DNA from 4 places in the Micromonospora sp. NBC_00330 genome. Region 1 is predicted to be linked to each of the others. Evidence: riboswitches for the same ligand, from Rfam matches in the RefSeq annotation. Region 1 holds a riboswitch; each other region holds the start of a gene.
What was found. A riboswitch is a leader RNA that binds a small molecule or an ion and turns the genes downstream of it on or off. The one in region 1 is predicted to bind cyclic di-AMP.

Region 1 (5,058 bases):
TGGCGCGCAGGGCACGCCCGGGGTGACGCAGCCGGTGAACGCCGGCTGGTTGGTGGTGTAGTCCGGGTCGATCCGGACCAGCCCGGTGGCCGGGGTGCCGGTGTCCAGGCGAGGCGCGTGCAGCAGGTCGAAGTAGTGCGTCCAGTCCCAGTACGGGCCCGGATCCCAGTGCATTCCCCGCACCGTCGAGGGAATGGTGCCGGGCACGTTGTCGTGGCCGATGATGTGCTGGCGGTCCAGGGGGATGCCCAGCCGCAGCGCCAGGTGCCGGACCAGCTTCGCCGAGGTCCGGTACATCGCCTCGGTGTACCAGGTGCCCTGCGCCGCGAAGCCCTCGTGTTCCAACCCGATCGACTTCGCGTTGACGTACCAGTTGCCGGCGTGCCAGCCGACGTCCTTGGTCTTGACGTGCTGGGCGATGTGCCCGTCGACCGAGCGCAGCGAGTAGTGCCAGCTCACGTAGGTCGGATCCTGGACGAGTTGCAGGGTCGTGGCCCAACTCGCCTCGGTGTCGTGGATGACTATGTACTCGATCTTCTGCCGTGTTGGTCGGTCGGAGAGGTCGTGGTTGCCGTAGTCCCCGTCGCCGAACGCCTCGTAGGGCGCCGGGATCCACTCGCAGGAGATGGTGCGGGGGCACTCCACCCCGTCCGGGCGGGCCAGCCGGCGCAGGCCCAGCCGGTCCAACCAGGAACGCTCGGGCCGCACCGCGCGGGCCGGCAGGGTGATCCGCTGGCCGTCGTCGGTCACCCGGGCTTCGCCCGCGCCGATGGTGGTGAAGACCTCGTCGGCGAAGGCCGCCGCGGCGTCGGCGCTGTCCGCGCCCGAGTAGCGGGCCACAGCGCCGTACCAGGCCGCCGGGTCGGTGTCCGCGCCGACCGGCGCGCCCAGATCCCTCTGGTACGCGCTCAGCAGCGCGGCCCCACCCCGGATGTTGAGGCCCGCGTCGGTGCGCAGCGCTTCGGGGGTGGCGCCGGTCAGCGTGGCGGCGGCGTCGACGGTCTGCAACGCGGCGGTGGACGGCGCGGGTGCCTCGACCGGCCGGGGCGCGGGCACGCGGGCGGGACGGGAGTCGTCGCCGCGTGGGTCCTCGGCGCCGGCGTCGTGGTGGCCGCGCCCGGGCAGGGCGGCCACGTGCCGGGCGTCGGTCAGGTGCATCGGGCCGTAGCCGCCACTGGTGCTCGGTGTGCCGGCGTTGGTGTCCCAGCGGGACTCCAGGTAGGAGACGCCGAGCAGCACGACGGCCGGAACGCCGTACTCGGTGGCTGCTGCGGCGTACTGCTGCTGGCGGTCGGTGGTGGGCGCGGCGGCGGCCGGGTCGACGGAGAGTGGCACAGTGGTCGCGGCGGCGACCACGGTGGCAGCGAGCAGCGCGCGCCAGCCGGTCGACAGGGTTGGATGGTGCATCGAACCCCCTAGATTCTCGCGGAGTGAGGTCAGGTCACCATCGCGCCGTCCGGGAGGTCACGTCAATACCTTTCTATCTATCGAAGTAGATGGAAAGAATTCTTCACACACTGTCGGTGACCTAGTCCAATCCGTACGGAGTGTCACTGCCGCACGGGTTGCGGATCGGTAACAGGCGTCTCTACTCTGGTCATTTGTCGGCCCGACAGCAGCTCCGCCCAGCCCGGGCGGTAACGGACCGACACCGCCGAGTCGTTTCCGAGCGAACCGGGGACCCAGGTCCCTCGGGGTGAATCCGCAGCCATTGCGGTAGGGCGCCGACTTCCCGCCCGAACCCGTCAGCTAACCCGGTAGGCGGTCAGGAAGAAGGAGTACGGAACCCCGGTGGCACTCCATGCCCCGCGGCCGTCGTCCGAGCGGTCGGCATCAGCCGGCCCGGCGTCGATCGTGCCGCGCCCACGCTGGTCCCGCTTCACCACTGCACTCGCCGCGCTGGCCGGCATCGCCGTCGTTCTGACCGGCAGTGCCACGGCGGCCCACGCCGACCCGTCCGTCGCCGAGATCGAGCGCCAGATCGACGCCGACTGGAACAAGCTCGAACCGGTCATCGAACGGCACAACGCCACCCGCACCGACCTCGCCGTGAAGCGCAAGCAGGCCGATGCCCTGGCCGCCCGGATCACTCCGCTCGAGCGCCAGGTCGACGCCGCGATGAACAAGGTCAGCGCCCTGGCCGTACGCGCCTACATGGGTGAGAACGTCTCGACCGTCAACGCGATGCTGGGCAGCCGGTCACCCAGCGAGGTGGTCGGCCAGCTCGAAATGCTCGACCGCTTCGCGCACAACCAGCAGAAGGACGTACGCCAGGTGGCCGACCTGCGCGACCAGCTGGCCGCGCAGAAGGCGCCACTGGACGAGATGGTGGCCCAGCTGTCCCGCACGGAAGCTCAACTGGCGGCGAAGAAGAAGCAGATCAACGACGAGATCGACCGCCTGCAGAAGCTGCGCCTCAAGGTGTACGGCAGCGGCGGCGGCGGTCCGCTGCGCCCGGCGCCCTGCCCGGGTAGCTACCCCGGCGGCGCCGCGGGCACCGCTGTCAAGTTCGCCTGCGCGCAGATCGGCAAGCCCTACGTCTGGGGTGCCGAGGGCCCGAACTCGTACGACTGCTCCGGGCTGATGCTGGCCGCCTGGGCGAAGGCCGGCGTGTCGCTGCCGCACAACGCCGCCGCGCAGAGCCGGGTCACCAAGAACGTCAGCAAGGGCGACCTGCGCCCCGGCGACCTGGTCTTCTACTACAGCGACATCCACCACGTCGGCATGTACGTCGGCGGCGGCTGGGTGGTGCACGCCTCGCAGGCCGGTCAGCCGGTCAAGATGAAGAAGGTCGACGACGGCCCGATCCACAGCTATGGCCGTCCAGGCTGACCCTGAGTGATCGAAGGGCCCGTCGCGATCCGTCGCGGCGGGCCCTCGTCGTCTCGGTTCTAGCTGTCGAACCTCAGCGGGTTGGCCAGGTGCGCCAGTGCTGCCAGGCGCGGCTGGGTGTCGGCCCCCGCTGGCCCTGGTAGCGCGAGCCGTAGACCACCGAGCCGTACGGGTGCTCGGCCGGCGAGGAGAGCCGGAAGATGCAGAGCTGCCCGATCTTCATGCCCGGCCACAGGGTGATCGGCAGGTTCGCCACGTTCGAGAGTTCCAGCGTCACGTGACCGGAGAAGCCCGGGTCGATGAAGCCGGCGGTGGAGTGCGTGAGCAGCCCGAGCCGGCCCAGGGAACTCTTGCCCTCCAGTCGGCCGGCGAGCTGGTCACCCAGCGAGATGACCTCCAGCGTCGAGGCGAGCACGAACTCCCCCGGGTGCAGCACGAACGGCTCGCCGTCGGGGACCTCGACCGCCGAGGTCAGGTCGTCCTGCTGCATCGCGGGATCGATGTGGGTGTAGAGGTGGTTGTTGAAGACCCGGAACAGCCGGTCGAGTCGGACGTCGATGCTGGACGGTTGGACCAGGGTGGGCTCGAACGGCTCCAAGCCCAGCGTGCCGGCCTTGATCTCGGAGACCAGGTCACGGTCGGAGAGCAGCATCGGACCACCATAGCCGCGCTGCCAAAAGTGCCCGGATTCGGTGCCGGTGACCAGCGCGTCGAGGTCGCTGCTCGTACATTTGTTCGATAGAATGCCCACATGGCTTCCTGGTCCGAATTCGCCGCCGACGAGCCCCGACTCGCCGACGGGATCCGCGTTCTCCTCCAGCAATACGGGCCGGGCTTCGGCTATCTGGCCACGGTCCGCGCCGACGGCGGGCCCCGCGTCCATCCAGTCTCCCCGGTCATCACCGCCGAGGGGCTGTTCTGCTTCGTCATCGACTCGCCCAAGCGCCGCGACCTCGAACGTGACGGCCGTTACGCGCTGCACTCGTTCCCTGCGGAGGAGAGCGACGACGAGGCGTACGTGGCGGGGCACGCCCGTCCGGTGACTGATCCGCTCCGGGTGGCGCAGTTGGCGCAGAGCGCCCGGGCCGAACCGCAGGTCGACTGGCGGCTCTTCGAGTTCACCGTCGACGTGGCCATGCTCACCCGCCGCGAGCAGCACATCGCGGGCATTCCGGGCCTCGCGCCGGGTCGGCCGGCCGTTCGGGTCTGGCTCGACCCAAACGCCCCGTCGGCGGTGGCAGCGCCCCTCGCCGTCCCGCAGGCGCGCCCGACCCGCCTCAGCCGTGACGTCCAGTGCACGGCCGCCTGACCACAGCTCGAAGATCATCGGTGCCGGCTCCGTAGTGACGGAGTCGGCACCGGGCGTACGTACCGGCCTGCCGCCCGCCGCCGGCGGTGATCAACTCGACTTCAGGAAAGTCGCGGTGTCCCAGCGCTCCGGATGCCCCGACTTCCAGAAAGCCGAGTGGATCAACCTCGGGCGGAGGGGTACGCGGACACCTGCGGCCGGCGAGGGTACCTGGGTGCACGGGTTCGACGACTCGGGTACAGTGGTGCCGCTTGCGGGTGTAGTTCAATGGCAGAACATCAGCTTCCCAAGCTGACAGTGCGGGTTCGATTCCCGTCACCCGCTCCACTGCGAAGGCCCTGGTCAGGACGTGAGTCCCGACCGGGGCCTTCGACGTTCACGGTCAAACCATCACGTGCCGTGCCATTAGCCGCTGCTTCGCCAAGTCGTCAGGTCCCCTCGAAGCCCCGGTACGTTCCGGACTCGTCGGCGGCGTCGGCGAACTCGGCGAAGTCCATGTTGGCGATGGTGAGGTTGGCCGAGACGTCCGCGTACCAGCGGGGCGGCACGCGGAAGGTGCGACCGGGCTCGCGGGTCAGGTCGACGGCGAGCAGCGGGCGTTCGACGTCGGTCATCGTGGCCGCATCGGCCACGAACAGGTAGGTGAGCCAGTCTTCATCACTGATAGGGGCGTTCGCGTCGATCAACTGCTCGACGGTCGCCTTGCTGTAGGCGGGGTCGTCGACGAAGGTCGCGCTGTAGTAGCAGTCCCACCGGCGAAACTCTCCTTTGACGGCCTCCCAGGCGCCGTCGTCGGTGAAGTCGGTCCGGAGCACGAGCGATGCGAGGTCGTCGGGTTGCGGCAGAGGGGACACGGCGAAGATCCTCCACCCTGCCAGGCCCTATCGGTAGTCGGCGAAGATGCGGCGTTGCACGCC
Region 2 (5,058 bases), 1.7 Mb from region 1:
CGCGCCAAGGTCGGCGGCGAAGCGTCGGTACAGGTCGGCGGGTACGAGCCACGGTTCGTTCGGCCCACTGAGGATGCTCACCGAGGCCCGCAGGCCCTCGCCGAGGGCGAGGTTGTACAGCTCGTCGATCTCGTGCCGGCTCAGCGGCTGACCGGGCACGTCGGCGATCTCCTGGCGGGTGCCCTCGCGGCGATCGTGCACGTACCCGCCGCTGCCGGAGTCACGGACCACCACCTTGAGGTCCACGCCCTCGCTGACCAACAGCGGCTCCAGCACCTGGCCGATCTCACCGCCGAGGGCGGCGCAGAGCACCACGTCGACTCCGAGGGAGATCACCATCCGGGCCTGCCAGACGCCCTGCCCGCCGGGGTGCAGGTGGAGCTCGGGGTGGTCGTTGGGCTGGTCCACAGTCACCGTCAGCTGTGGAGTGGGCGCGAAGACCATCACGTGCCCACTCATCGGTCGTCGCCGTTCATGCTGGCCGCCCTCCGGCACCTTCGGAAGATTTCGTACTAATCGACCTTAATGGCGCAGGTGGTGGCAGGTCGTCGCATCGCCCCGGTCCGGCGCGGCGCTGACGGCCCAGGGGCGTTGCCAGCCAGACATCGGTACGGGACGATCGGGCGACCAACGACGGCGGGAGACGGTGTGCTCAGCAGCGATACCTTCAGCTACACCGTCCAGGCCCGGTGCTCACCCGCCGAGGCGGCGGCGTTGCTCAGCGACCTGACCCGGCAGGGCGAGCTGCATCCGCTGATCGTCCGGGTTCGCCGGGTGCCGCCCCGGCCCGGCGCCCAGGCCAGCTACACGATCAACGACCGGTTGGCGGCCGGTCCGCTGCGCTTCCGGACCACCTACCACGCGGACGTGCTGATCAGCGAGGCCGACGAGATCGTCATGGTGGCCCGCCAGTGGCCGGCGACCACGGTGCGAAACCACACCCGACTACGCGCCGAGCCGGACGGCCTGGTCCGCATCGACGTCGAGATCACCCTGACCGCGCCGACGCCACTGTTCCGCTACGCGTTCCGCCAGGCCCAGGCCGCTCACCTCGCCCTCGCCACCCGCCTGGGCGCCGCCCTCGACCGCACCGGCAACCCCCCGCCCACCTGACCCGCGCCGCGGCGGTGGCGTCTAGATCGTGGTTGTGGCGCGATCACGGCTCGTGCGGGCCGGTCGGGTGGCGGGACGCCGTCCCCACGGCTTGTAGGTGGACAGCACCGTCGCGATGATCATCAGGCTGGTCGACACCGCCGGCGCGATGACCAGGTCGGCGCGATCCCGTGCGGGTAGGGCGGCGCCGACCGCTCCGGCGTGACGCAGGTTCGGGGTGAGCAGGAACAGCACCAGCCCGACCATCACCGTGGTGAGCACGAGCTTGACCAGCACCCAGCGGTGGCGCAGCAGGCCCCACGGGGTGAGCAGCGAGCTGGTGACTCCGATCAGCCAGACCAGGACGCTCAGCGGCGCGAACAGCACGGTGCCGACGAGGGCCGTGACCGGGTAGACCACCGCCGGGTCGGCGCCCCGCTGAACGGCGATGCCGAGGGTGAGCAGCACCAGGTCGGTGCCGAGCCAGCCGAGCGACGTGACGAGGTGCAGGGTGAGCAGCGCCTTGCGGGTGGTGGGTCGGATCCGAGGCATACCGCGATGCTGCCCGCCGACCGCGGCCGGGTCGTCCGACGAGCGACGACATCAGGGGTACGCCCGGCGACGTAGTCCGGCCCCGGACGCACGTGATGCCTGTGAGTCATCGGCGACTCACAGGCATCACGACGCGTGGGTCAGTAGACCGACAGGTGTACGTGGTTGGTGTGGTCGGTGGACGGGGTGCCGTGAGCCCCGCTGTACGACTTCCACCCGCTGCTGGGCAGCCAGATCTGCCTGTACCAGATCACGTAGAGCACGGCGAGCCGGTCGGCGTTGCGGATGAAGTACGCGGCCAGGTTGTTGCCGTACGTCTTGTCGCCGCCGGTGGCGTCCCCGCCGAAGCCGCCCTTCTGCGCCGCGAAGTCGCAGGCCCTGCCCTTCGGGTGTTCACCGGAGCCGCTGGGGCGGTGGCACGAGACGTACCTGGTGAATCCGGCGGCCTTGGCCTGGTTGAGCGCGTGCAGGGTGCGGGGGGTGATGCAGCCGCTGGCCGGGGTGGGGTCGTTGATGCTGCACGACTCGGAGGGCCAGGAGCCGTCGGAGTTGCGCGGCGCGGCCTTCGCGTTGGCGCTGGAGGTGCCCCGGTTGGAGCCGGCGTCGGCGGTGGTCTGCGGTTTGGGTGTGGTGGCCACGGTCAGGGCCCGTTCGGCCTGCTCCTTGCGCTTGGCCATCACCGCGACCTGCTTGCGCTGTTCGTTGATCTCGCCGTCCAGGGCGACCCGGGTGCGGTTGGCCTTGTCCTTGCTGTTCAGCAGGTCGCGCAGCACCCGGTCCTCGTTGGCCGCCACCGCGTCCAGCGCGGCCGCCCGGTCCATGAAGCCTTCCGGAGTGTTGCTGTTGAGCAGCGCCGACATCGCACCGAGCCGGCCGGTGCGGTAGGCCACCTCGGCGATCTCGCTGACCTTGCCGTTGCGCTGGTCGATCTCGACCTCGATGGTCGTCAGCTGGGTGGCGAGCTGCTTCTGCCGTTGCACTGAGGTGTCCAGGGCGCGCTTCGCGTCCAGGTAGCCCTTGCTGGCCGCCTCGAGTTGGGCGCGCAACGCCGGGGTGCCGCCCTCCTCGTCGGAGTCGGGTGCGGCGGCCCGCAGGCCGGTCGGGGGAGCGGCCGAGGCGGTGCCGGCCGGAAGCGCGACGCCGAGGGCGAACATCGCGACGATCAGGGCCGCCAGTCGGGCGGCGGGTGGTCGTGCTGGTGCCACTGCGCATGTCCTTCCGTCAGCCGCCGACCGGGTTAGCTGACGGGTTCGGGACGGAAGATCCCTACCGCTGACGCGGATACACCCCAGGAACATGGTTCCCCGGTTCGCCCAGTTGGGCGATTAGGCGGCGACCGCCACCGGCGCCGGGAGGGCGCCGCCTGGTGGAGGCCGGGACCGAGCCTACCGGTGCGGATGGGGCGGCTGCAGCCAATGTGACGGACGGTGCGTGCGTCACCACGGAAAATGACGGCCCCGTCACCATTCGATGGAGCCACAGGCTCCAGAAGCGGCGCCGGGCTCGATCTGCAACGTCGCGTGTTCGATGCGGAAGTCGTCGTGCAGGGCGGTACGCGCCGCGGTGAGCACCGCGCCGACCTCCGCGTCGGGTGCCATGGTCAGGTGAGCGGAGGCCACCTCCATGCCCGAGGTGAGCGTCCAGACGTGCAGGTCGTGCACCTCGACGACACCGGGGACGGCGGCGAGCCGGTCGTGCACGGCGGTCACCTGGAGGTGCTCCGGGGCGGCCTGCACCAGGATGCGGATGGCGGCGCGGGCCAGCCGCCAGGTGCGCGGCAGGATGAACACGCCGATGGCGACCGCGACCAGGGGGTCGGCCCACCACCAGTCGGTGACGGTGATGAGCAGCGCCGCGCCGATGACGCCGACTGAGCCGAGCAGGTCACCGAGCACCTCCAGGTAGGCGCCCTGGAGGTTGATGCTCTCCCGGGCCCCGGCGCGCAGCAGCGCGAAGGCGGCGATGTTCGCGAGCAGGCCGAGCACTGCCACCGCGAGCATCGGGCCGGCGATGACCTGGTGCGGGTCGCCGAAACGGCGGATCGCCTCGATCACCACGTAGATCGCGACGCCGGAGAGCAGGACGGCGTTGGCCAGCGCGGCGAGCACCTCGAGCCGGTAGAGCCCGAAGGTGCGTTGCGGGTCGCCGGTGGCCCGCCGGGTCGCCGTGATGGCGGCGAGCGCCATCCCGATGCCGAGCACGTCGGTGAACATGTGCCCGGCGTCGGAGAGCAGGGCGAGCGAGCCGGTGTGCAGGGCGGCCACCGCCTCGACCACCATCAGGGTGGCGAGCAACCCGAATGCCGCCCAGAGGCGACCTCGGTGCTGGTGTGCGGCATTGGCGACGGACCCATGGTGGTGGTCATGACCTGCGCCCACGAGAACCACCTTCCGCCGCTGGTCGGGACCCGGTCAAATGTATGCTCACATCGCTATGTGTGCAAGTGTACGGGCGGCGCCTTCCGTTGGCGGCAGTCCGCGCACGTCAGCCGGTCGGGTCGATGGTGGTGAGCCGCTGGGTGGCCCGGGAGAGCGCCACGTACAGGGTGCGCACCCCGGCGCCCGGATCCGCCCGGATCTCGCTCGGGGCGACCAGCACCACCCCGTCGTACTCCATGCCCTTGGCCTCCAGGCTGGTCACCACCTGCAACCTCGGCGCGCCGAGCGCGCCGAGCCAACCGGCGACCTCGTCGCGGCGGGGGACCGGCGTGATGACCCCGACAGTGCCCTCCACCTCGGCCAGCAGGCCGGTGGCGGCCTCCACCGTCGCGGTCTCCAACCCCGTCGGGGGCACCACCAGCTCCACCGGCTCGACCCCGGTGGAGCGGACGGCAGTCGGCAGCGGCAGGTCCGGGTAGAGCCGACGGATCTCCGCCGCCGCCACCGCGAAGATCTCCGCCGAGTTGCGGTAGTTGGTGGTGAGCGTGAAGTCGTGTCGCTTGCGCCGGCCCAGCGCCTGGTCGCGGGCTCGGGTCAGCTCCTCCGGATCGCCGGTCCACGCGGTCTGTGCGGGGTCGCCCACAACGGTCCAGGAGGCCAGCCGGCCGCGTCGACCGATCATCCGCCACTGCATCGGCGAGACGTCCTGCGCCTCGTCCACCACCACGTGCGCGTACTCCCGGTAGTCCTCCGGACGCTCCCGGGCCGCCGCGCGGGCGGCCCGCTGCCGTTCCCCGAGGGTGCTCAGCTCGCGGACGCCACCGGCGAGCTGGAACGGGTCGCGTCGCGCCTTGGCCGGCTGCGCGGGCTTGCCGAGGAGCGCGTCCAACTCGTCCAGCAGCGCCACGTCGGCGATCGTCAGCCCCGCCGAGTCCAGATTCCGGTACGCGGCGTTGAGCAGCCGGATCTCCGCCGAGGAGAGAATCCCCCCGGCGTACCGGCGTAGCCGGTCCGGCTGCGCCAGCCAGCCGAGCAC
Region 3 (5,058 bases), 2.1 Mb from region 1:
GGCGCGGCCACCACCGCCAAGCGGCGGCGCGCCGCCTGGCTGACCGCTCAGGAGCGGCTGGAGCGGGCCTGGATCGGGTACGACGAGGCGGACACCGCCGCGCGTCGCTTCGCTGGCGCCGGGGCGCTGCCCACCCCGCAGACCCCGCACACCCCCGCCGAGTACGCCGCCCGGGAGCGCTATCTGCACCGGGCGGCGATGGCGGCGTACTGGCGGGGCGACCTGACCATGGCGCAGCTCGGCGACGTGTTCGGGCACCGGCGCGGCTGGGATCCCCGGCGACACCCGGTCGAGCAGGAGGTGCTGATCAGTCGGGTGGTCCGGGATGCGCGGCTGGCCGACTACCAGGTGGCCGTCGACAGTGAGCGGGCCGCCTGGCGCGACGCGGAGTTGGCCGCCGAGTCGGCTCGTGCCCTCGCCGAGGAGGCGTACGCGGCGGCGGCCCGGCTACGCCCGACCCTGGCCCCCGCGCGCCGCACGGTGGCCGGGGCGTTGCGTCCCGCCGTCGTGGCACTGTGGCGCCCGGCCCGGGTGGGTTGAGCCCAATCCGTGATGTGAGGCCGGTCACCCAATCGCGAAATCGGACGTCCGACGCGATCGGCGGGATTGTTCCCGCGATTGTGGCCGCGTTCTTTACGGCCTGTCCGGTTGTCGCCCGCAGGCGTCGCCGTAACCGGTTGTCCCATCGAGTCACATCATCGGCAATACGCGCAGAAATTGTCGCGCCAATTGGGGTTTACGCAGGTGAACCTGGCTTGGCAGGGCGTTGAGACGCCAGTAGTGTCGTCCCGTCCGGTGCGGTAACCGATCGCAAGACGCGACGCCGCATCGACCCGCTTAATCGTGATCAACGAACCGGGGACCCACCAGTAAGTCCGGGGTGAATCCGCGAGCCACGGCCCGCGGTAGGGCGTCTTCCCGCCCGAATCCGTCAGCTAACCCGGTAGGCGGTGTCGGAAGGAGTCCCATCCTCGTGCAGCACCTTTCCACCCCTCGGTTGTTCCCTCGCCTCCACGGCGCGGCGGTGCACCCGCTCATTCGTCGCGTGACGGTGAGCTGACCCCCCGGGTCATCGCCTTCCCCGCCCGGCCGCGCCGGGCGTTCCCCTGAGCGGTTCACCATCCGCGGACCACGGTCCGCGCGCTGGCGCCTGCCCGGATACCGGTCCGGCCCCGGTGTGCCGCTCTCCCCCCGATCCGTGGAGGACCCCGTGAAGCACACCCTGCAGCGTCAGCTCCGCCGCCTCGCCACCGAACGCCCGTACCAGATCGTCGCCGCCTCCGCCGCGGCCCTCGCGATCGCCACCACCACCGGCGCCCTGCTCACCACCGCCGACGACGCCCCGGCCGGCCAGCGCACCGCGACCACTGTCGCCGAGATGCGCAGCGACGTCGCCGCGTCCCGCGGCGAGGCTCGGGACGCGTCCCCCTCGGCCAGCGCCGCGCCGACCACTGCCGCCCCGGCCACCAGCGCCGCGTCGCCCGCCGCCAAGGCCAGCAGCAACCCGGACCTCACCCGCAAGCCGGAGCGGCCGAAGCCGCCCGCGACCAAGGTGCTCGACTACGACTACGAGGCGCAGAACACCTACTACAACTGCGGCCCGGCGGCCACCCGGAACGCGCTCAGCGCCGCCGGCATCGACCGCACCCAGGAGGAGCTCGGCGCCGAGCTGGGCACCACCGAGATGGGCACCAACTCGGCCGAGGACACCACCCGGGTGCTCAACGCCGAGGTGAAGGGCTCCCCGTACCGGACCCGGATGTTCCCCGGCGCGCCCAGCCCGGCCCAGATGGACCGGCTCCAGGCCGACGTGGTGAAGGCCATCACCGACGGCCGGGGCGTGGTGGCCAACGTCGTCGGGGACGCCACCGACACCGACGGCGGCTGGCACTCCTACGGCGGCGGGCACTACATCGCCGTCGTGGGCTACAAGGACAACGGCCGCACCGTACGGATCGCCGACTCGGCGAACCCGGCCGACCCGTCGTACTGGATCACCACGATCGACCTGGCCAACTGGATCACCAGCCGGGGCTACTCCGCCTGACCCGGGCACGCTGACCGCCGCGGGCGCCGTCCCCCACAAGGGGCCGGCGCCCGCGGCGTCTGTCCGCGCGGTCGGTCATCGACGGCTCTCGTACCCGACAGTGAACCGTGGGAGACTGCGGCCGTGGTGGAGAAAACGGGTGGTCACGCCGGCCGCAGGCCGGTCCTGCTGCTGCTGCACGGCATGGGAGCGACAGGGGACGTGTGGTTGCCCTGGGCCCCGTACCTCGAGCAGCACTGGCCCGGGCGGTGGCTGGCACCGGACCTCGCCGGCCACGGCTGGGCGTCGCCGCTGCCGTCGTACTCCTTCCCGGGTTTCGCCCAGCAGATCGCGCAGGCCCTCGCCCCCGACGACCGGCTGGTCGTGCTCGGGCACTCGCTGGGTGGGGTGGTCGGCCTCGCGCTTGCCGCCCGCGACGCCGGAACGCCGGTGGACGCTGTCGTCGGGCTGGGCATCAAGGCACTCTGGTCGCCTGCTGAGCTGGCCCGTGCCGCCGAGGTCGCCGCCCGCCCGGTGAGCTGGTTCGCCAGCCGCGCCGAGGCGGCTCGCCGCTACCTGCGGGTCTCCGGTCTGGTCGGCCTGGTCTCGCCGGACCACCCGGTGGTGGACGCCGGGCTGCGCCAGGTCGACGGCCGATGGCGCCTCGCCATGGACCCGACCGCCTTCGCCGTCGGCGAGCCCGACCTGGCCGCACTGCTGGCGGCGACCGACGTGCCGGTGGTGCTGGCGCGCGGGGAGAACGACCCGATGGTCACCGACGAACAGCTCAAGGAGTACGGCGTACCGGTCGCCACGCTGCCCGGCCTCGGGCACAACGCGCACGTGGAGGACCCGGCGGCGGTGCTGGCGCTGCTCGATCCGTACCGCTGAGCGGGGCTACGCCGGTGTCGGCGCGGTCAGGGTCTCGGCCGGTGCCAGCTCCCGGCGGGCGGCGGTCAGGAACGCCTCGGCGTACGCCTCGGCCGGGAAGTCACCGAGGTAGCGGCGGCGGGTGGCCCAGCGGGCCTCGGCCAGCGGGTCGGTGTCCAGCAGTGCGGTCAGCACCTCGTCCACGTTGGACATGTCCCGGCGCAGCACGTAACCCGACCCGGCCAGCGGGAAACGCTCCACGAACCGGTCGCCCTCGTCGCCCATGTCGGTGACCGCGTACGGCTTGCCGGAGTAGAGGAAGTCCGAGATGACGCCGGACACGTCGGAGACCAGCGCGTCGGCGGCGTTGACGCACTCGGTCAGGCTCAGCTCCCGAGCCGCCGCGCCGACCACGTGCTGGCGGCCGGTGCGGGCCCGGTCGGCGACGAGCAGCTCGGTCAGGCGGCCCAGTTGGCGGGCCGATGCCGGGTTCTGCGTGGTGTACGGGTGGGCTCGCAGGATCACCGTCGCGCCGCGATCCAACAGTCGGCGCAGCAGGCTTTCGGCCACCGGCAGCGAGCAGTAGTCGGCGTCGGCGTGGTGCCCGGTCCAAGTCGGCGTGTAGAGCACCGTCGGGTGCGCCAACCCTCGCGTGGGCTCCGGGCGTACCTCGATCGACTCGACCTGTGGGCGACCCACCACCACGAACTTGTCCGCCGGGATCTGCACTCCGGCGCGGGCGTACCTGTCGATCGCCGCCTGCCCGGCCACGAAGATCCGGTCAAAGATCCCCGAGACCGGGTTGGCGCTCGGCGCCTTGTCGCTGTCGCCGTGGTGCAGCTGGATGTGGGTGAGCTGGGCGAAGCGGACGCAGTGGCTGTTCTTCGCACCGTGGTTGACGTAGAACGCCGCCCGCAGGCTCGGCACCAACGCCTCGTCCATCGCCCCCAGGGTGGGGCAGTAGACCACCGGCGCGTCGGTGGCCGCCGCGATCGGGGCCAGGAACTCCGGCTCGCGCAGCACGACCATAAACGGCCGGCCGATCCGTTCCAGGTACGGCAGCCACATGGTGACCTGGTATTCCGAGCCGGGAGGCGCGGAGAAGTAGAGCAGGAACTCCGGCTGGTGCCGGCGTAGCGCGGCGGCCACCGGCCCGCCCCCGGACCGTGGCCGGAATCGTCGCCGGGCCAGGTCCAGCGCGACCGCACCGGCGCCCGCGCCGACGAGCAGGCTGGCGGCCAGCGCCACACCGGCCGGCAGGGCGAGCGCGGCGGCGAGCGCCAGGGCGGCGAGCAGCCCGAGCAGGGCCGTGCCGAGCCGGTCGGCGATCAGCGGTGTCCGGGCGCGTACCGGCAGGTTGGCCACCCGGATCTCCAGACTGCCGGCGGTGCGCAGCGGCCCCACCAGCAGCACAAGCCCCAGCAGGACCAGCCCGGTGGCGACCAGCGCGAGGTCGAGCCCGTCGTCCAGCCGCCGGGAGTAACCGACCAGGATCGCCGCGGCGATCAACGCGGTCTCCGCCACCAGGTCGGCGCTGGGCCGGATCCGCTGCTCAGCGGCCGAGGCGGCCAGCGCGGCGACGGCCAACGCCAGCCCCCAGCCGGTGGCGTCGGTCAGCGCCAGCACGACAAAGGCCAGCACGGCCAACCCGGTGGTCAGGCACCGGGCGGCCAGCTTTCGGACCAGGTCGCCGCGCATGTCGCTCCGTTCGTGGTTCCGCAGCCGTCGGCGTCAGTTGGCGGACGTCGCGCCGGCTGGTGCCTCGACCCGACCCGACCCGGACTGCGCCGGCACGCTCGGCGTGGGCCCGTCGCCGGGTGCCCGGCGTACGTCGATCACCTGACCGGTCAGGTCGGAGATCAGCACGTCCAGCGACGACTGGGCGACGGCCTCCGCGGCGAGCAGGGTGTGCTCCGGCTCCTCGCCGAAGGCCCGCGTCCGCATCGGGGTGGCGGTGCGCTCCGGGTTGATGCAGTTGACGCGGACGCCCACGTCGGCCCACTCGTCGGCGAGCGCCTGGGTGAGGTTGACCAGGGCGGCCTTGGTGGCCGAGTAGAGCGCGTAGCGGGCCCGGCCCCGGGTGTAGGAGCTGGACGTGTAGAGCAGCAACTGGCCCTTGGTCTGCTGGAGGTACGGGAGGGACTGGCGGGCGATCGTCACCG
Region 4 (5,058 bases), 500 kb from region 1:
CCGCCGCGACCGGTACCGCACCGAGTGGCCATCTGCGCGCCGTGGTCGACGCCGTGCTGCCCAGCCTGCGCCGGGCCGTGTCCGAGGGCGTGGACGACATCGACGGCATCGTCGACATCCACATCGCCCAGACCGTCGAGACGTTGCTCGGGCAGTCGCCAGTGCTGGCCGACGAGGTGGCGCGGGGGCGGTGCGCGGTGGTGGGCGTGTCCTACCGGCTGGCCGCCGGAGCGGTGCGCCCGGTGGCCGCCGTGCCGGCCGGCTTCGCGACGGTGGAGACCCCGGCCTCGACCGACCCGGCCGCGCCCGCCACCGTCTGACGCGTCGAGGGCCGCTCCGCGTCACGCGGAACGGCCCTCGACGGCGATCGTGCGGGTCAGAGCAGCGACATGTGGACGTGGTCCGTGTGGTTCGACGGCCCGCTGTACGAGCTCCAGCCGGTGGCCGGGAACCAGATCTGCCGGTTCCAGATCACGTAGTAGATGCCGAGCCGGTCGGCGTTACGGATGAGGAACGCGGCGACGTTGTTGCCGTACGTCCGGGTGTCGTTGTTGTGCCACGGGGAGAACCCGCTCTTCTGTAGCGACCAGTCGCAGGCGCGGCCCTTCGGGTGCTCCCACGGCCCGCCGGGGCGGTAGCAGCCGACGAACCGGTTGAAGCCGGCCGCCTTGACCTCCTTGTACGCGTGCAACGTGCGCGGCGTGATGCAGCCGGACGTGGTGGGGTCGTTCTCGCTGCACGACTGGGGCTTCCAGTCACCGTCGGCCGTGCGACCGGGGCCGATCTTCGCGACCTTGGAGGTGGCATCCACCAGGCCGCCGGTGAAACCCTTACCGCCGACGAGGGAGAGCGCCTTGTCGGCCTCGCTCTTGCGCTTGGCCATCAGGGCGGTCTGCTTCTGCTGCTCCCGGACCTCGGTGTCGAGGGCCAGCTTGGCCTGCTCGGCGCGGGCCTTCACCTCGTTGACCTCGGAGAGCTTCTTCTCGTTGACCATGTTTATCTCGTCGAGCATCCCGGCGCGCTGGACGAACGAGTCGGGAGCGTCGCTCTCCAGCAGCATCGCGACCGCGCCGATCCGGCCGGTCCGGTACGCCTGGGCGGCGATCTGCCCGACCTGCGGGGCCAACGCGTCCAGGTCGGCCTTGGCCCGGTTGACCTCCGCCGCCAACTCGCCCTGCCGCTTCTTGGATTTGTCCAGCTTGGACTTGGCGGCGGAGTAGTCGCGGTTGGCCTGCTCGATGACGTCGTTGAGCAGCTTGGGCTCGCCGTCCTCCTCGTGCCCGGACGGTGTGGGGGTCGTCGGGGCGGCGTGCGCCGGGAGCGGCCCGGCGAGCACTGTCAGTGCGGCGATCACGGCCACCACGGGTGTCAACCAGCGGCGTAGGGGTGCCGTCACAATGTTCCCTTCCGTCGACCGCCGACCGGGTTAGCTGACGGGTTCGGGGCGGAAGCGGCCCCTACCGCTGACGCGGATTCACCCCAGGTACCTGGGTCCCCGGCTCGCCGGTTGGCGATTGGGCGGTGGCACCGCAGGCGCCGCTTCGCGCCTTCATCGGTAACCGGCAGCGAGGTTACCCGAGAGTCGACCGGCTGAGCTACGCCTGGATGCCGACCAAAAGCGTCATTTCGCCATAGCGTTGAGTGACCAGTGACGCGGTTCTCAGGGTGGATGCCCGATCTGGTCACGCTGAGGAGTGTCACCATGCCGTATCCGTGCTCCTGTTCGACTCCGGCCACCGGTCGGTGGCCTCGGATGGGGGTGCGGTCCGCGTCCGGTCCGGCTCGTCGGAGCCGGCCGTTCGCGGTGAGCTGAGTGCGGCCAGTGCCTCGCTGCGGTCCGGCTGGGGCCGGGGCGCGGGAGCGTCGGTGGACGCCGTGGCATCGGTACGCCCGGCCGCGGTCACCACAGCGGCCAGCCCGGTGGTCAGCGGCACGGCGGCGATCAGGCCGAGGGTGGCGACCGCACTGCGGACGATCTCCTGCGCGAGGAACTCACTGGTGAGGATCTGCCCGATCGGCCGCGAGTCGGCGGTGAGCAGGAGCAGCAGGGGCAGTGACGCGCCCGCGTACGCCAGCACGATGGTGTTGACGGTGGAGGCGATGTGCGCACGGCCGACCCGGGTGGCGGCGCGGTACAGCTGCAACCGGGTCAGCCCGGGGTTCGCGTTCGCCAGTTCGGTGACGGTGGCCGCCTGGGTGACCGTCACGTCGTCGAGCACCCCGAGCGATCCGATGATGATCCCGGCGAGCAGCAGGCCGTGCAGGTCCACGTCGCCCTGGAACATCGACAGGGTGGTGGCGTCCTCGCTGCCGAAACCGGTGAGGTGGGTCGCGGCCGTGGCGATCGTGGCGAGCACACCGGTCAGCACCAGGCTGCCCAGGGTGCCGAGCACCGCGACCGAGGTCTGTGCGGTGACCCCGTGGGTCAGATAGAGCACCACGAACATGATCAGGGCCGCGCCGACCACCGCCACCAGCAGCGGTGACCTGCCCGCGCTGATGCCCGGCAGCACGAAGGTGAGCAGGATGGCGAAGCTGGCGGCCAGCCCGGCGAGCGCAGCCAGACCTCGCCACCGACCGAACGCGACGATCGCGGCCGCGAAGACCACCGCCAGCCACACCATCGGGGTGCCGCGTTGGTGCTCGGCGATGTTCCAGTTGCTGACTGTGGGATCGATCGGATCGGCCAGTTCGACCAGGACGACCTCGTCGCCGACCTCGACCCGGGGTGCGCCGGGCCCGTCGGGCACCGGTGTCCGTACCTGCTGGCCGGCGGTCGGCCCGTCGTCGACCCGGACGTCGACAGTGCCGCACCGCCCGTCGCCGACCCTCGGTGTGCCCTCCGGAACCGACGGCGCCGGCGGGCACGGCTCGCTCACCACGCGGGTGACGGTGCCGGGGTAGCGCGGCACGTCCGCACCACCATCGGTCTGCGGTGACCCGCCGCGCGGCCAGAGCAGCACCGCGGCCAGCACTGTGGCGACGAACAGGGGTACCACAGTCACGACGAGGATCCGTCGCACCCGTGGCGGGGCGGACGGAGCAGAGTGACTGTGGTCGGCGGCCAAGGCGAGACTCCAAACGATCCGGTGCGGGATACGGGTCAGCGGGCCGGGCGGTTCACCGTTGCGGTGGAAACGCGGCGGACGGCGGGGCGGATCGCTGCCTGACGACCGCTTGATCACGGACGGTCAGTGCTCGGCCCGGTCGGCCGGGGGCGACGCCACGACGTGGCGGCGCCGGTGCCCGACTGTGCAGCGGCATTCGGAGGGCCATCGTGGGAGATGCTAGCCAGCCCTTCCGGGGGTTGCAGGTCGTGGCGGAGTGTCGGGTGGCCGAAGCGCTCGCGCGGCGGTCTCCGGGGCGGCATGTTGGAGCCATGCCCGCTCCGTCACCGCCCGATCCTGACCGACCGCGACGCGCCGAACCCGTGCCGCACGACAAGCACGCCAACCGCGCCGGGCACGACAAGCACGCCGGGCACGATCCGGCGATGTTCCGCCGCCGGTTCTGGGTCTGCCTGGTGTTGACCATCCCGGTGGTGCTGACGAGTCGTCTCGTGTCGGATCAACTGGGCCTGCCCGGCGACGACGTCCCCGGTCGGTCCTGGGTGGGCCCGGTGCTCGGCTCGGTGGTGTTCTGGTGGGGCGGTTGGCCGTTCCTGGTCGGTGCGGTTCGGGAGGTCCGGGACCGGGCGCCCGGGATGATGCTGCTGGTCGCGATGGCGATCACCGTCGCGTACGCCGCGTCCCTGGCGACCAGCGTCGGCGCCTTCAACCTGGACTTCTGGTGGGAGTTGGCCGCGCTCGTCACCATCATGCTGCTCGGGCACTGGCAGGAGATGAAGGCCATCGGGCAGGCCCGGGGAGCGCTGGCGGCGCTGGCCGCGCTGTTGCCGGACGACGCCGAACGGGTGGCGGCGGACGGGCGGGTCGAGGCGGTGCCGGTGGCCGGTCTGCGGATCGGCGACGTGGTGCTGGTCCGGCCGGGGGTCGGGTGCCGGCGGACGGCCGGGTCGTCGAGGGCGGCGCCGAGCTGGACGAGTCGATGATCACCGGGGAGTCGCGGCCGGTCGCCCGGTCGACGGGCGACCGGGTGGTGGCCGGCACCGTCGCCACCGACTCGGCGATCCGGGTGCGCGTCGAGGCGTTGGGTGAGCAGACCGCCCTCGCCGGCATCCAGCGGATGGTCGCGCAGGCCCAGGCTTCCGGTGGACGGGCCCAGTTGTTGGCCGACCGGTTCGCCGCCGCACTGTTCTACCTGGCCACCGGCACCGCCGTGCTGACCGTGCTGGTCTGGACCGCGCTGGGTCGGCCGGACGAGGCGGTGGTTCGTGCGGTCACCGTCCTGGTGATCGCCTGCCCGCACGCGCTGGGTCTCGCCATCCCGCTGGTGGTCGCGCTCTCCACAGCGCTCGCCGCGCGGTCCGGGATTCTGGTCAAGGACCGGTTGGCCCTGGAGCGGATGCGCACCGTCGACGCGGTGCTCTTCGACAAGACCGGCACGCTGACCCGGGGCGAGCACGGGGTGACCGACCTGGTGACGGCGTCCGGCGTCGAGCGGGACGAGGTGCTGCGGATCGCGGCCGGTGTCGAGTCGGAGAGCGAACATCCGTTGGCCCGGGCGATAGTGGCGGCGGCCGGGAGCGCCGGCCCGGCCCGGGCGGCCGGGTTCCGCTCGCTGCCGGGCCGCGGTGTAAGAGCGACGATCGACGGTACGGAGTACGCGGTGGGCGGGCCGGCGCTGCTGCGCGAGCTGGGCCTTGCGGTCCCGGCGGAGCTGGAGGCCGCGACCGGGCGGTGGTCGGCGCGGGGTGCCGCGGTGTTGCACCTGGTGCGGCTGCCGGACGCCGTGCTCGGTGCGTTCGAGTTGACCGACGAGGTGCGTCCGGAGGCCCGGCGTGCCGTCGACGAGCTGCGTGCCGAGGGTGTCCGCACCATCGCCATGATCACCGGTGACGCCCGGCCGGTGGCCGAGGCGGTCGCCGCCGACCTCGGCTTCCGACCCGGCGTCGACGAGGTCTTCGCCGAGGTGCTGCCGGCGGAGAAGGACGATCGG

Region 2: it holds a riboswitch for cyclic di-AMP, as region 1 does, so the genes downstream of both, OG598_RS01150 (coiled-coil domain-containing protein) here and OG598_RS26635 (C40 family peptidase) in region 1, are expected to answer to the same signal.
Region 3: it holds a riboswitch for cyclic di-AMP, as region 1 does, so the genes downstream of both, OG598_RS16760 (C39 family peptidase) here and OG598_RS26635 (C40 family peptidase) in region 1, are expected to answer to the same signal.
Region 4: it holds a riboswitch for cyclic di-AMP, as region 1 does, so the genes downstream of both, OG598_RS24215 (coiled-coil domain-containing protein) here and OG598_RS26635 (C40 family peptidase) in region 1, are expected to answer to the same signal.

Annotation. Positions count from the first base shown of each region.
Region 1 is NZ_CP108012.1:5,849,930-5,854,987, reverse strand. Features, by position in the region: gene OG598_RS26640 (N-acetylmuramoyl-L-alanine amidase) at 1-1,407, opposite strand, end outside; cyclic di-AMP (ydaO/yuaA leader) riboswitch at 1,643-1,778, shown strand; gene OG598_RS26635 (C40 family peptidase) at 1,855-2,832, shown strand; gene dcd (dCTP deaminase) at 2,906-3,484, opposite strand; gene OG598_RS26625 (pyridoxamine 5'-phosphate oxidase family protein) at 3,584-4,141, shown strand; tRNA gene OG598_RS26620 (tRNA-Gly) at 4,395-4,468, shown strand; gene OG598_RS26615 (DUF6924 domain-containing protein) at 4,570-4,995, opposite strand; gene OG598_RS26610 (LD-carboxypeptidase) at 5,023-5,058, opposite strand, start outside.
Region 2 is NZ_CP108012.1:232,736-237,793, forward strand. Features, by position in the region: gene OG598_RS01135 (1-phosphofructokinase family hexose kinase) at 1-459, opposite strand, end outside; gene OG598_RS01140 (SRPBCC family protein) at 649-1,113, shown strand; gene OG598_RS01145 (hypothetical protein) at 1,135-1,644, opposite strand; gene OG598_RS01150 (coiled-coil domain-containing protein) at 1,785-2,849, opposite strand; cyclic di-AMP (ydaO/yuaA leader) riboswitch at 2,855-2,986, opposite strand; gene OG598_RS01155 (cation diffusion facilitator family transporter) at 3,105-4,022, opposite strand; gene OG598_RS01160 (HelD family protein) at 4,129-5,058, opposite strand, start outside.
Region 3 is NZ_CP108012.1:3,736,733-3,741,790, reverse strand. Features, by position in the region: gene OG598_RS16765 (hypothetical protein) at 1-540, shown strand, start outside; cyclic di-AMP (ydaO/yuaA leader) riboswitch at 825-965, shown strand; gene OG598_RS16760 (C39 family peptidase) at 1,199-2,047, shown strand; gene OG598_RS16755 (alpha/beta hydrolase) at 2,171-2,917, shown strand; gene OG598_RS16750 (CDP-glycerol glycerophosphotransferase family protein) at 2,924-4,594, opposite strand; gene OG598_RS16745 (bifunctional cytidylyltransferase/SDR family oxidoreductase) at 4,628-5,058, opposite strand, start outside.
Region 4 is NZ_CP108012.1:5,348,774-5,353,831, reverse strand. Features, by position in the region: gene OG598_RS24220 (carbonic anhydrase) at 1-320, shown strand, start outside; gene OG598_RS24215 (coiled-coil domain-containing protein) at 377-1,396, opposite strand; cyclic di-AMP (ydaO/yuaA leader) riboswitch at 1,401-1,531, opposite strand; gene OG598_RS24210 (YibE/F family protein) at 1,698-3,068, opposite strand; partial or broken gene OG598_RS24205 (heavy metal translocating P-type ATPase) at 3,380-5,058, shown strand, end outside.